DNA from 3 places in the Paraburkholderia sp. GAS333 genome. Region 2 is predicted to be linked to each of the others. Evidence: predicted binding sites of a transcription regulator. Region 2 holds the regulator's gene; each other region holds the start of a gene.

Region 1 (4,212 bases), 1.5 Mb from region 2:
CTGTCATTGGTGTTCCACACGTCGCCGGCGAATGCCTGAATCGCGGCGGTCGGCAGGATTGCGCACAACTCGGTGAGATGGGTGCAACCAGCCGTGCCGCCGAGCAAACGGGCAGCATCGCGACGAAAGTTATGGAGCAGATTGAGCCCGATGAGGGCACGGTAGGCGGGATTGTTGACTTGGCACAAACCAGGATAGGGCACCCAGTCGGATGACGCTTCGGCGTCGACGACATTGAGTTTGCGATCGATGGTGATGCGAAGCCAGAGTTCATGGATCGGCTGACCATTGGGCCGGACGCCCGACGCAAGGGCCACATCGCGTGGCTTTTCGTCGGTCAAGCACGCTTCCACATCCCACAGACCATCGGCTCGCTCAAAAGCTTCCGCTCTGATTGCGCGACGATGGCGCAACTGACGGGACACTGGCGTGGAGAGCGGCATGCGGGAAGGAAAGGCCGGATTGGAAAACCCAAGAATTTTAGCATACTGGGTATTTGGGACAGGTCGGAATGCGCAATGACTCACTCCTACCTCGCCAAAAGTCAACGCGGCGATTCGTCGCCCTACTGGCCGTCCTACTCGTCTTCGATGCCCTTAAGGATTTTTCCGATCGTTGAACCGGAAAAACCGCGCGATGCTAGGAAGCGCATTTGCTTGGCGCGCTCGGCGGGTGTCTGGGGGAGTTCGCCGAACTTTTTGCTCCAAACGGCTTGAGCACGCGCAAGTTCGGTGTCGCGCAGTTGGGCCTTGGCGTCTTCAACCAGCGTCTGGTCGAGCGCGTGCTGTTTCAGTTCGCCGAGAATCCGGCTGGCGCCCAGTTTCGACGAACGCCGGTGGATCAGGCTTTCCGCGAAACGTGAGTTGGAAAGCCAGTTCTCCGTTTCCAATGTATCGAGCACCGTTTCGAGGGAATCGGTTTCTTCGACGTATGGCTTCAGTTTGCGGGCGAGTTCGGCGCGACTATATTCGCGGCGCGACAGATAGCCGAGTGCGCGTCCTTTTAGCGAACGTGCCGGGCGTTGGGATTTTTTGGCTTCGTCTTCGCCCAGCTTGGCTGCGCCAGGCTCGCGACGCGAGCGGGTGTAAGTGGTTTCGGATGGGTCCGAAACTGATGCTGAAGTGGATTCAGACTGGGCGCGCTGCGGGCTATGGCCAGCAGCGCGATCATGTGCGTCGAACGATTCGAACGGGTCGAACGAATCGTCCTCTTCATCACGCGGGCCTTCCGAGTGGCGTCCTGTGTTGGACAACGGCCGGCCCTTGCGTATCACGTGATGGTTACTCTTCTTCGTCCGCGACTTCGGCGCTTGCACCGCCGGCTACGGCTTCTGCCATGGCATTCACGCCCAGCGATTCGCGGATACGGTTTTCGATCTCGCGAGCGATGTCCGGATTTTCGCGCAGGAATTCACGCGCGTTGTCCTTGCCCTGACCAATCCGTTCGCCGCTGTAGCTGTACCACGCACCGGCCTTGTCAACGATCTTGGCTTGCACGCCCAGATCGATGATTTCGCCCTGACGCGAAATACCCTCGCCGTACAGAATGTCGAAAATCGCTTCACGGAACGGTGGCGACACCTTGTTCTTCACGACCTTCACGCGAGTTTCGTTGCCGATCACTTCGTCGTTCTTCTTGATCGAACCGATACGGCGAATATCGAGACGCACCGACGCGTAGAACTTCAGCGCGTTACCGCCCGTGGTGGTTTCCGGGTTACCGAACATCACGCCGATCTTCATACGGATCTGGTTGATGAAGATGACCAGGCAGTTCGTACGCTTGATCGTGCCGGTGAGCTTGCGCAGCGCTTGCGACATAAGACGCGCCTGCAGACCCGGCAACGAGTCGCCCATTTCGCCTTCGATTTCAGCCTTCGGCACGAGTGCCGCGACCGAGTCGATCACGATCATGTCGATCGAACCCGAACGCACGAGTGCGTCAGCAATTTCGAGCGCCTGTTCGCCGGTGTCCGGCTGCGAGACCAGCAGGTCGTTCACGTTCACGCCGAGCTTGCGCGCGTACTGGATGTCCAGCGCGTGTTCCGCGTCAATAAACGCCGCCGTGCCGCCGATCTTCTGCATTTCAGCGATGACCTGCAGCGTCAGCGTGGTTTTACCCGACGACTCCGGACCATAGATTTCGACCACACGGCCACGCGGCAAACCGCCGACGCCCAGCGCGATGTCGAGGCCGAGCGATCCGGTTGAAACCACCTGGATGTCTTCGACTACCTCACCTGCGCCGAGCCGCATGACCGACCCTTTGCCGAACTGCTTTTCGATCTGCGCAAGCGCGGCAGCCAATGCCTTGCTCTTTTCAGCAGTCAGTCCAGCCGAGCCTTTCTTGCTTTCTTCCATGAATCGTCCTTTGCTATGATGAACGGCGTCTGAGGCAGGTGTGCGGCCCCGAGTTTCAACCCACTCGGAAAGGACAGCACACGAAACTCAGACACTGTATAAAAAAACAGTAGTTTTGGCAAGCGCGATTCTCATGCGAACGCGCATTTTTACTGTCTCGCTGCCCAGACTACCCACAAAAATCTTTGGAGACCGCCGCGCCTGGAGCTATCCATGGTGCCGGCAACGCCAGGTTGGCGAATCATGCGAATTCTGATTGCCGAAGACGACAGCATACTCGCGGACGGTCTGGTTCGATCACTCCGCCAATCGGCCTATGCCGTCGATCACGTGAAGAACGGAGTCGAGGCCGATACCGCCCTTTCCGTGCAAAGTTTTGACCTGCTGATCCTCGATCTCGGCCTGCCGCGCATGTCCGGGCTCGAAGTGCTGCGTCGCCTGCGTGCGCGCAACTCCAACCTGCCGGTGCTGATCCTGACCGCCGCAGACAGCGTCGACGAACGCGTCAAGGGACTCGATCTCGGCGCGGACGACTACATGGCCAAGCCCTTCGCATTGAACGAACTCGAAGCGCGGGTGCGCGCACTGACGAGGCGCGGCGCGGGCGGTGGCCCGACCGTCGTGCGGCACGGCTCGCTCGCGTTCGACCAGGTTGGCCGGATCGCCTATATCAACGAGCAGGTGATCGACCTGTCGGCGCGCGAACTCGGTTTGCTCGAAGTGCTGCTGCAGCGGATCGGCCGGCTGGTGTCGAAGGAACAGCTCGTCGACCATCTTTGCGAATGGGGCGAGGAAGTCAGCAACAATGCGATCGAGGTTTATGTGCACCGGTTGCGCAAGAAAATCGAGCCGAGCGGCGTGCGCATCATTACCGTGCGCGGTCTTGGGTACTGCCTCGAAAAAGCGGCAGCCGCGAGTGCCTCCAACGCCGCGGCAATGACGGAACCCGCCGCGCCGGAAACGTCCGAGCCGCCCGCGTCGTCGCCGTCCGTCGCGATGCCCGCGAGCCACCACTACAAATAGAAGGCGCCCATGTCCGCACGCGCAGACCGCGCTCCGGCGCACGCGGCGGATCTCGACGAGGCGCGCGACGAGCGCTACGCCAACCCGTTCGCCCCGCCCGACGAAACCGAAGCCGCCGCCGAAGCCCGTCCCCGCTCGCTGTTCGGCGAGATTCTCGACTGGATGCTCGCGCCGCTGCTGCTGCTCTGGCCGATGAGCCTGGCCATCACCTATCTGGTGGCGAAATCGATTGCGAACGGGCCGTTCGACCGCGCGCTCGAAACCGACGCGTACGTGCTCGCCCGCCAGATTCACCCGATCAACGGTGTGGCGGAATTGTCGCTGCCCGACTCCACCCGCGATTTTCTGCGCGCCGACAATGTAGACAGCGTGTTCTATCAGGTGCTCGGCACGCGCGGCGAACTGGTAAGCGGCGAGCGCGACATGCCGCTGCCGCACGAAGAGGACCGGCCACAGCCGGGCATCGTCGAATTCCGCGACGATGTGCTGCGCGGCAACGACATCCGCGTTGCCTACACGACCGTCGAGTTTCCGCAGACGCCCGGCGCGCAGCCCGTGCTGGTGCAGGTCGCCGAAACGCTCGACAAGCGCAGCGAGCTTGCCAACGACATCATCAAGGGCGTGATCCTGCCGCAGTTCGTGATCCTGCCGCTCGCGATCCTGCTCGTCTGGTTCGGCCTTTCGCGCGGACTGGCGCCGCTGCACGCGCTACAGGCGCACATCCGCGCACGTCGGCCGGATGACCTGTCGCCGCTCGAAGCGCGCCGCGCGCCGCCGGAAATCGAGCCGCTGGTGACGTCGTTCAACGATCTGCTGACGCGCCTCGAAC
Region 2 (4,212 bases):
AGCAGCGATGTGATTTCCGACTTCATCGGCACATTGCCGGCAATGAAAATTACCGAGCCGTATTCGCCGAGCGCACGCGCGAACGCGAGCGCGAAACCCGTCAACAAAGCCGGGAAAACGGCGGGCAACACCACCCGGCGAAACGTCAGCCAGCGCGTCGCGCCCAGGCACGCGGCGGCCTCTTCCTGTTCGCGCTCGAACTCTTCGAGCACCGGCTGCACCGTACGAACGACGAACGGCAAGCCGATGAAGGTCAGCGCAACCAGCACGCCCGCGGGCGTAAACGCAATCTTGATGCCGAGCGGTTCGAGAAACTGCCCGATCCAGCCGTTGCCCGAATAGACCGCCGCCAGCGAAATACCGGCCACGGAAGTAGGCAGCGCGAACGGCAGATCGACCACGGCATCGACAATGCGCTTGAACGGGAAGGTGTAACGCACCAGCACCCACGCGACCAGAAAGCCGAACACGGCGTTGATCAGCGCGCCGCCGAGCGCGGAAAAAAACGTCAGCCGGTACGACGCGAGCACGCGTGGCGAAGTAACCGCGCGCACGAACTGGCTCCAGTCGAGCGTGGCGGTTTTCAGGAAGGTCGCCGCAAGCGGAATCAGCACCACGAGGCTCAGATAAGCCACCGTGATGCCGAGAGTCAGGCCAAAGCCGGGCAACGCGCTCGGCTTCCGGAAGGTGAACGTCGTCATGCTGGATACTCTTTCAGGTTGATGCTTGTGTTTTCGAACACTGGCTTCGCTCGACGCTTGCGGCCACCGTACGCCGGTTAGCCAAAAGCGCGCCCACTGGGCGCGCTCGGAAGTGGCGCGTTGCCGCGCCGCTTTTTGCCTCTGCCTCGACAGGCATCGGCGGAATTACTGAGGCTGGTAGATCGAATCGAACACGCCGCCATCGGCAAAGTGCGTTTTCTGCGCATTGGTCCAGCCGCCGAACGAATCGTCCACCGTGTACAGCTTCAGCTTCGGAAACTTGGCGGTCAGCTCGGCCGGCACCTTGTTCGAACGAGGACGGTAGAAGTTCTTCGCCGCGATCTCCTGACCTTCCTCGCTATACAGGAAGTTCAGATAAGCCTCGGCGAGCTTGCGCGTGCCGTGCCTGTCGACCACCTTGTCCACCACTGCCACCGGCGGCTCGGCCAGAATACTGACCGACGGCACGACGATTTCAAACTTGTCCGGACCGAATTCCTTCAACGACAGGAACGCTTCGTTTTCCCACGCGATCAGCACGTCGCCGATACCGCGCTGCACGAAGCTGGTGGTCGCGCCACGCGCGCCCGAATCCAGCACGCCGGCATTCTTGTAGAGCTTGCCGACGAATTCCTTCGCCTTCTGGTCGTTGCCGCCCGGCTGATGTTCGGCATACGCCCATGCTGCGAGGTAGTTCCAGCGCGCGCCGCCCGAGGTCTTCGGATTCGGCGTGACGATCGACACACCCGGCTTGATCAGATCGTCCCAGTCCTTGATGTGCTTCGGGTTGCCCTTACGCACCAGGAACACGATGGTCGACGTGTACGGCGACGCGTTGTCCGGCAGGCGCTTCTGCCAGCCCTTGTCGACGATGCCCTTGTTGGCGAGCGCATCGATGTCATAAGCCAGCGCAAGCGTGACGACGTCGGCCTGCAGGCCGTCGAGCACCGAGCGAGCCTGCGCACCCGAGCCGCCGTGCGACTGCTTGAAGGTGATGGTCTCGCCGGTCTTCGCCTTCCATTCCTTGCCGAATGCCTGATTGACGTCCTGATACAGCTCGCGCGTCGGATCGTAGGAAACGTTCAGCAGCGTCGTGTCGGCATGCGCCTGCGTGATTCCGCCGACGACGCTCGCCGCGCCGAACGCAAGCGCCGCGATCAGTTGCTTCGTTTTACCCGCCAGTCCCGTGTTCCGATGGTTCATGCCAACTTTCTCCGCGTGTGGTCCGCTGAAAACAGCGTGTGATGTTGTTTTGCGTCGCGGTCACGTGCACATGAGCGCCAACTCGGAGGCCAGTCTATCGAAGGGCTTTCATCATTAAAAATAATGTTTATTCATTCTTTAATACGTAAAAGTGGTAACGACAGCGGGATAAGGCGTTGCGGCACGAAAACGGGTGTTTCAGCGTCCTATGTCGACGCTGGAGCGGCCCCGTTCGTGACGAACTTAAAGTAAAGCTTGAAATGCGCCGAATACTGTATAAAAATACAGCTACCTGTTCATACATACAGTGGCCATGACAAAACTCACCGCACGACAGCAGCAGGTTTTCGATCTGATCCGCCGGGCGATCGAACGCTCCGGTTTTCCGCCCACCCGCGCGGAAATCGCCGCCGAGCTGGGCTTCAGCTCAGCCAATTCGGCAGAAGAGCATCTGCGCGCGCTTGCTCGCAAGGGCGTGATCGAACTCGCGGCCGGCGCATCGCGCGGCATCCGCCTGTTGCCCGGTCCGGACGACGCACCGCATCAGTTCACCCTGCCGCATCCGAGCATCATGCAGCTGTCGCTGCCGCTCATCGGCCGCGTGGCTGCCGGTAGTCCGATCCTCGCGCAGGAACATATTTCGCAGCATTTCGCATGCGACCCGGCGCTGTTCTCGAGCAAGCCCGACTACCTGCTGAAGGTGCGCGGGCTGTCCATGCGCGACGCAGGCATCTTCGACGGCGACCTGCTTGCGGTGCAAAAGAAGAGCGAGGCCAAAGACGGCCAGATCATCATCGCGCGACTCGGCGACGACGTTACGGTCAAGCGCCTGAAGCGCCGACCGAACGGCCTCGAGCTGATCGCGGAAAACCCCGATTACGAAAACATCTTCGTCGAGACCGGCAGTGCGGAATTCGCGCTGGAAGGAATCGCCGTTGGGTTGATTCGTCCTGGCGAGTTCTAAGCGCCCGCGCTTAGTTCGTGCACGCGTCACCGTTGTTTCGCTTGCGCCGGTTCGCCTAACCAACGCTGCATCATTGCTGCATCGCCTGGAGAGACTCATGGAACGCCTTGCCCGCCTGCTGCCTTTTCGCCAGTTCGGTCGTCTGCGCCATCTGCGCAAGCTTGTGCCTTGCTCAAGTTCGTCATTTGAGGCGCCGGTGGCGAGCACTCCATCGCTGTTCGACTCATCGGAAAGCGCATCCAGCTTGCCCTCGTCGTTGCCGGCTTTTGCTCGCGTGTCGTTGAATTCAAGCCTGAATATGACGGAGCCTGCACGGCGCGCGCCGGTGCGTGTTTATCACGGGCCGTCGCGGCTCATCATGGTCGGCACGGTCGACGCGGTATGCCGGATGATCGATCACTGCATTGCAGAAGAAGCGAATGTTCATGGTGTGGTGTTCGAGGGGTAAGCGGAGCGCGTGCGGGTTTTCCGTGCGAACCGTGAACCAGCCTTGAGTTAGCAAGCGGCTTTGTAAGACGGCTGTCTTACGCAGTTATGCATGTGATTGCGCCACGCGATCACACCGCACATCGCACATAACCAGCCAATTGCTGCATGTGCTTTTCGGGGCTGCCACTCAGATATTTGCATAGAATGGGATTGTTCTTGCGGGGCAGTGGTCCACATTGACATCCAACCTGATCGGAGTTCCATTCGATGACAGTTCCCACACGCATGAAGGGCAGCGAGGGTAGCGCAACCCGCCCGCTGATCATCACGTTGATCGTGATCGTGGTGATCGCCGCGCTGGGATTCGCCTACGCATCACCGTATATCGCGCTGAGAAACCTCAAACGTGCAGCCGATGCGCGTGACGCGCAAACCGTCAATCAATACGTCGATTTTCCCGCTCTACGCGACAGCCTGAAGCAGCAGATAACGGGCATGCTGACACGTCGGCTGGACGCCGATGCCGACAGCAAAATGGCCACCATCGGCGCAATGATCGGCGTCACGTTGATCGGACCGCTGGTGGATTCCTATGCGACACCGGACGGCGTCGCGGCATTGCTGAATGGCATGCCGCCGCGTGGCAATCCGGGCGAGCGGCCACCCGCGCCGCCTGATGCCAGCAATGCACCCGCAGCAGATGCGGCAACCTCCGCTCCGACTGGAGACACAGCCAGCGCTACGCAACCGCCAGCGCGGGAGACTACGGCAGGTTATCGCGGCATCAACGAGTTTGTCGTGACTTACCGACGTGGCGAAGGTGACGCAAATTATTCGGCAATTTTTCAGCGCGAAGGTTTGTTCACCTGGAAGCTCACGGCGATCAATCTGAACGAGTGATCCGCTGGCCTGAAA
Region 3 (4,212 bases), 920 kb from region 2:
TCTATAAACGACGCATATGGCCACTTCGCACGAGCCTTCCGAGCCGCGTCGATATAACGAGACAGAGCAAGATGTTTGTCTTCCGACCAGGGACCAACCTTCATGACCGGAAGGCCGTCCGCCGGGTCGATGACAATCTCGTCGTTGTTTTTCATAGTGACGCATCTTCGTGTATTTTGAGCGCTCGGTGGGGAGCTCAAATAGTATGCCGTTATTTCGAAAAATTTACTAAAACCTGATAATCTTTTGCGAGACCAAAAGCCCCACAAAACCAAGAATGGCGAAGACAGAAGACAAGTATTTCTGGCAGGTTGGGCATCGCCCACCTATTCTCGACCAGCACAGTGCCGTCAAGCATTCGATTGTCGAACAGTACGTTCAACAGTACATCGAAACGCTGATGAGTATGCCCACCATGCCCAAACTAACATTAACGTTAGTGGACGGGTTCGCTGGTGGCGGGGAATACCTTAACAACAAAGCTGAGTCCGTCGACGGCACGCCATTACTTATGATGCGCGGCGCATATTTGGCACGTGCCAATCTGAACGTTGGGCGGCGTACACAGCGCGAGGTTGATGCCGAGTTTTTCTTCGTAGAGAAGAAACGAGAATCCGCGGAGTATCTCGTTGAACATCTGGAAAAGCGACGAGCTGAAGGCGGTGTCTCGCAACAGGATTTCGCGCAGTCCAAAGTCCTGAATGGCGGATTTCTCGACGAACTACCGGGTATCGTGAAGCGCATCAAAGAGCGCAAAGGCGGTAACCGGGCGATTTTTCTGCTCGACCAGTACAGCTACAACGCTGTTTCGATGGACAAGCTTCGGTGGCTGATGACGGAGTTGCCGAACGCCGAGGTCATCATGACCTTCAATGTTGACTCTCTCCTTACCTACATCAGTGACAGAGAGGCGAATCGCAAGGCTGTTCGCGGCATCGGAATCGAGCAGTACATCCCTTGGGCCCAGCTAGGCCGAATCAAGGCGGAGCATGGCCGGGCAGCGCTCCAGCGATACGTTGCCCACGGGATAAAGGCTGAAACGGGCGCGCCGTTCATGACGCTGTTCTTCGTCCGGCCAGACTCGGCGACCCCCTGGAGCTACTGGCTCGTGCACTTATCACGGCAGTACAAGGCCCACGACGTCATGAAGTCGCTGCACTGGGAGCATTCGAGCGAGTTCGGACACGAACTCGAGCCGGGGCTCTTCATGCTCGGCTATGACCCGAAACGGGATGAGCAACATACCGGTCAGTCCATCCTCTTCGATGCCGGCGGCGCCGAGCTTTGTATCGAGACGTTGAAGGACGACCTCGGCCGGGTATTGTCGGGCCGACCGGAACCGCTTACCGTGCGGCAATTGTTGACCGAACATATCTCAAACACCATCGCCGACGAAACGCGGCTACAAATGGTCATCCGGGGTCTGCACGCCGAGGGCAACATCGTGGTGTCGAACAAGGACGACAGAAAGCGGCGGCCGTCAAAGCATTACAACGCATCCGACATTATCGAATACTCGCCACAGCGGCGATTCTTCAGGTGAACAGTACGCGGTCGGGCATGTCGTCCCAAGTCCGACCATCAAGGAGTCGGCCATTCGCGCCCTTTGAGCGACGTACACCGTCGCGACCCCACGTACCCCACTGCTTGAAGAAGAACTTCACGCCTTGCTCCTCGCACTGAACCTTGACGTTGTGGACCCATTCCTCGCGCATTGGACGCGCTTTAGGCCCGGATTCTCCGCCGACGATAACCCAATCGATATTCTTAAGATTCAAGGTGCCAAGGTCCTCAAGCAGAGGCTCGACTGACAGGAAGCGCACACCGCCATCCACGTCGCGCAACTCGTCGATTCGAGGTACCCCATATCTGCGGTCCTCCACTGTCACGCCGAGCCAGGCATTCGCCGGAATGTCTCGGCGACCGCAATAGCTCGCCAGGCGCTCTGCACGTTTCGTAAGAATCTGGAAAGTGTGCTGCGGACATGCTCGAATAGAGTCGAACACCTGTGTGATGTACGCGTCGGGGACGGAGCGGTGAAACAGGTCCGACATCGAATTAACGAAGTACACCGTCGGACTCTTGCGCTTCAACGGCTCGTCGAGGCGACCAGGCAGAATATTCAGCTTAAACCCGTTCTCGTAGCCAGGCGTGCCCATGGCGTGCAGGCGCTTTGCCATACCTTCGGCATAACAGTTCTTGCAGCCCTTGGAGATTTTCGTGCAGCCCACCGTCGGGTTCCACGTGCGCTCGGTCCACTCAATCTTGCTTTGCCCACCGCTCATTATTCGACCTCTCAATTTGGTTGCGATTTTATCGGGCTTCCTGCGGCCGCTGCGAAATAGCCATGCTTCTGTCATGTGCTCGCGTGCTCGCGATGCTCGAAATCGACGACATACCGCCCTCCGCCGCAGTTCTGCCTTCGCAGTATAGAGTCGCCACTGTATATTCATACAGTAAGCTGGGAAAATGATTGCCTTCACCTGCGCGGACTATGCTCCAAGACCCATGGGAAACCAGATTCACGAGAGCCGGGACGTGAGCGCACCTGGCCCAGTGATGACATGCGACTGACTGCGCGACGACGAAACGAGCCATTTCTACCGGCCATGTTCGGCTAGCGTTTTCAAACACGTCTTCCCCGTGCTGATGTAGCTGTGCTTCCGGTAAACCCGACCGGTATCGCACCATAGCAGCCAGCTCCCATGTTTGCATTCCGAGCCGTGCACACCCGAGCGTCACCTCGTCACACGTGGCGAGCGGGCCATCGAGTTCGCCGCTATTCCGAATGTATCGCGCAGTCTCTCGATGGGCATTGGGGAACTCATGCAACTTCGCCGCTATATCCATCGGCAACCACTTCCATTGGATTTCCTTCGGGTACGTCAAAGTGGAAGCCGCACCCGACCCAAAGGTTCGTAGCTAGCGTAGCGACTCTCCTCTCCTCCTGTGCTTCGCTGTCTGTGTAAATCATCTGAACGCAGGAACGCATGTAGGCTTAGAGTTCTTCGACCGCAAGCAGCGCAACCAGGAACGCCTCCCGGCCCCGCTACGCCTGTCTTTGCCTCATGCGAACAACCCGTTAATTACAAAGCTCACCACCGAGCCGAAAACGGCCGACGATGCCGCGATTTTCAACAAGTCGTAAGTCTCGAGTGCCATAGAGTTCCATGCGGCTGTCGTTTTGCCGGCCGCTGAATCCAGTGCATTTGTCGCTGGCGGTCGCGCAGCCAAGCTTGCTTGTGGAAGCCGCACGGTCGTCGCAGGGCAGATATATCTTAAAACTCATAAAACGCAAGGCAGTGAACGTGGCCCAAATCGCCATCGACTTCTGCTAGAGCCCGTCCAAGCTTGTCGTCGGTAATATTGTATCTGTGTGACATTCGAGAGTCGGTCGAGGCCCGATACAAGTGAGACGCGGAACCGCGGTATATTGAACTCCGACACCGGTCGGCGTCAGCGTCGGCACTAGCTCCCCCCCGCAATGTTGCGCCGAGGTGTATGTATGCGTGCGGAGAAGCGCACACGCCTCTTTTCTCTCAGAGCTGCTATGACGGTCGCTCACCCGAACGACAAGCCACATTCAGCCTGATGTGGATACGTCAAATGAATCGGTCGACCGCCTTGCGTCGCCCCGTGCGACTCGTTCGTTTTCCAACCATCCACCGACATCACGGGACTCGCCAAGTAATGTTTAACAGCCTAATTGCGTCTGAATTCGAAAAATATACCATCCAATACCGAAAACCGGCGACCAACACCCCTAACTCAATCAATTCTCGCAAATGGATGCCTCTATACTATATTGACTTACACAATCAAGGACCATAAATAAAATAATGAACGTACGAAAGCGCAAATTCTCATAAAAATTTTCGCTGCCCTGTAGTCAGAAAATTGCACGAAATAACTCATGAAACAAAGAGTCATCATGGGCCCGAGGCTACGGAACCCAAACGTGCAAAGATTTCCCAAAGCGCTACGACCTTAGCGCTCCGCTCCTCCCACCACGCAAACAGATAACATTTCGAGAGAGCTTTATTTTGTATAGCATACAAATCGCATTTAGCATCCAGTCAAATTTATATAGCTATCCCTCTTATCATCTACGTAATTATTTTTGAAAACTCTTGCATTCGCTTATCAAGCCAGGATACATTCTCGATTCAGGCGCAATGCCTGGCGGTAAAATAGACACCAATACGAAAACGC

Evidence for each region. The regulator LexA, encoded in region 2, represses DNA repair genes until DNA is damaged. The targets are predictions, from matches to a motif close to ACTGTATNNNNATACAGT.
Region 1: recA (recombinase RecA) is a predicted target of LexA. The motif match lies at 2,454-2,471, and genes of this name have one in related genera.
Region 3: ABH945_RS03550 (DUF5131 family protein) is a predicted target of LexA. The motif match lies at 2,441-2,458, and genes of this name have one in related genera.

What each region holds. Positions count from the first base shown of each region.
Region 1 covers NZ_JBNDKS010000001.1:192,833-197,044, reverse strand. The annotation lists gene ABH945_RS00920 (DUF2889 domain-containing protein) at 1-443, opposite strand, end outside; gene recX (recombination regulator RecX) at 578-1,273, opposite strand; gene recA (recombinase RecA) at 1,281-2,360, opposite strand; gene ABH945_RS00905 (response regulator) at 2,604-3,383, shown strand; gene ABH945_RS00900 (sensor histidine kinase N-terminal domain-containing protein) at 3,393-4,212, shown strand, end outside.
Region 2 covers NZ_JBNDKS010000001.1:1,688,746-1,692,957, forward strand. The annotation lists gene cysT (sulfate ABC transporter permease subunit CysT) at 1-701, opposite strand, end outside; gene ABH945_RS07515 (sulfate ABC transporter substrate-binding protein) at 867-1,904, opposite strand; gene lexA (transcriptional repressor LexA) at 2,218-2,868, shown strand; gene ABH945_RS07525 (hypothetical protein) at 2,966-3,316, shown strand; gene ABH945_RS07530 (DUF2939 domain-containing protein) at 3,565-4,197, shown strand.
Region 3 covers NZ_JBNDKS010000001.1:772,466-776,677, reverse strand. The annotation lists gene tcmP (three-Cys-motif partner protein TcmP) at 1-155, opposite strand, end outside; gene ABH945_RS03555 (three-Cys-motif partner protein TcmP) at 278-1,543, shown strand; gene ABH945_RS03550 (DUF5131 family protein) at 1,536-2,360, opposite strand; gene ABH945_RS03545 (hypothetical protein) at 3,083-3,325, opposite strand.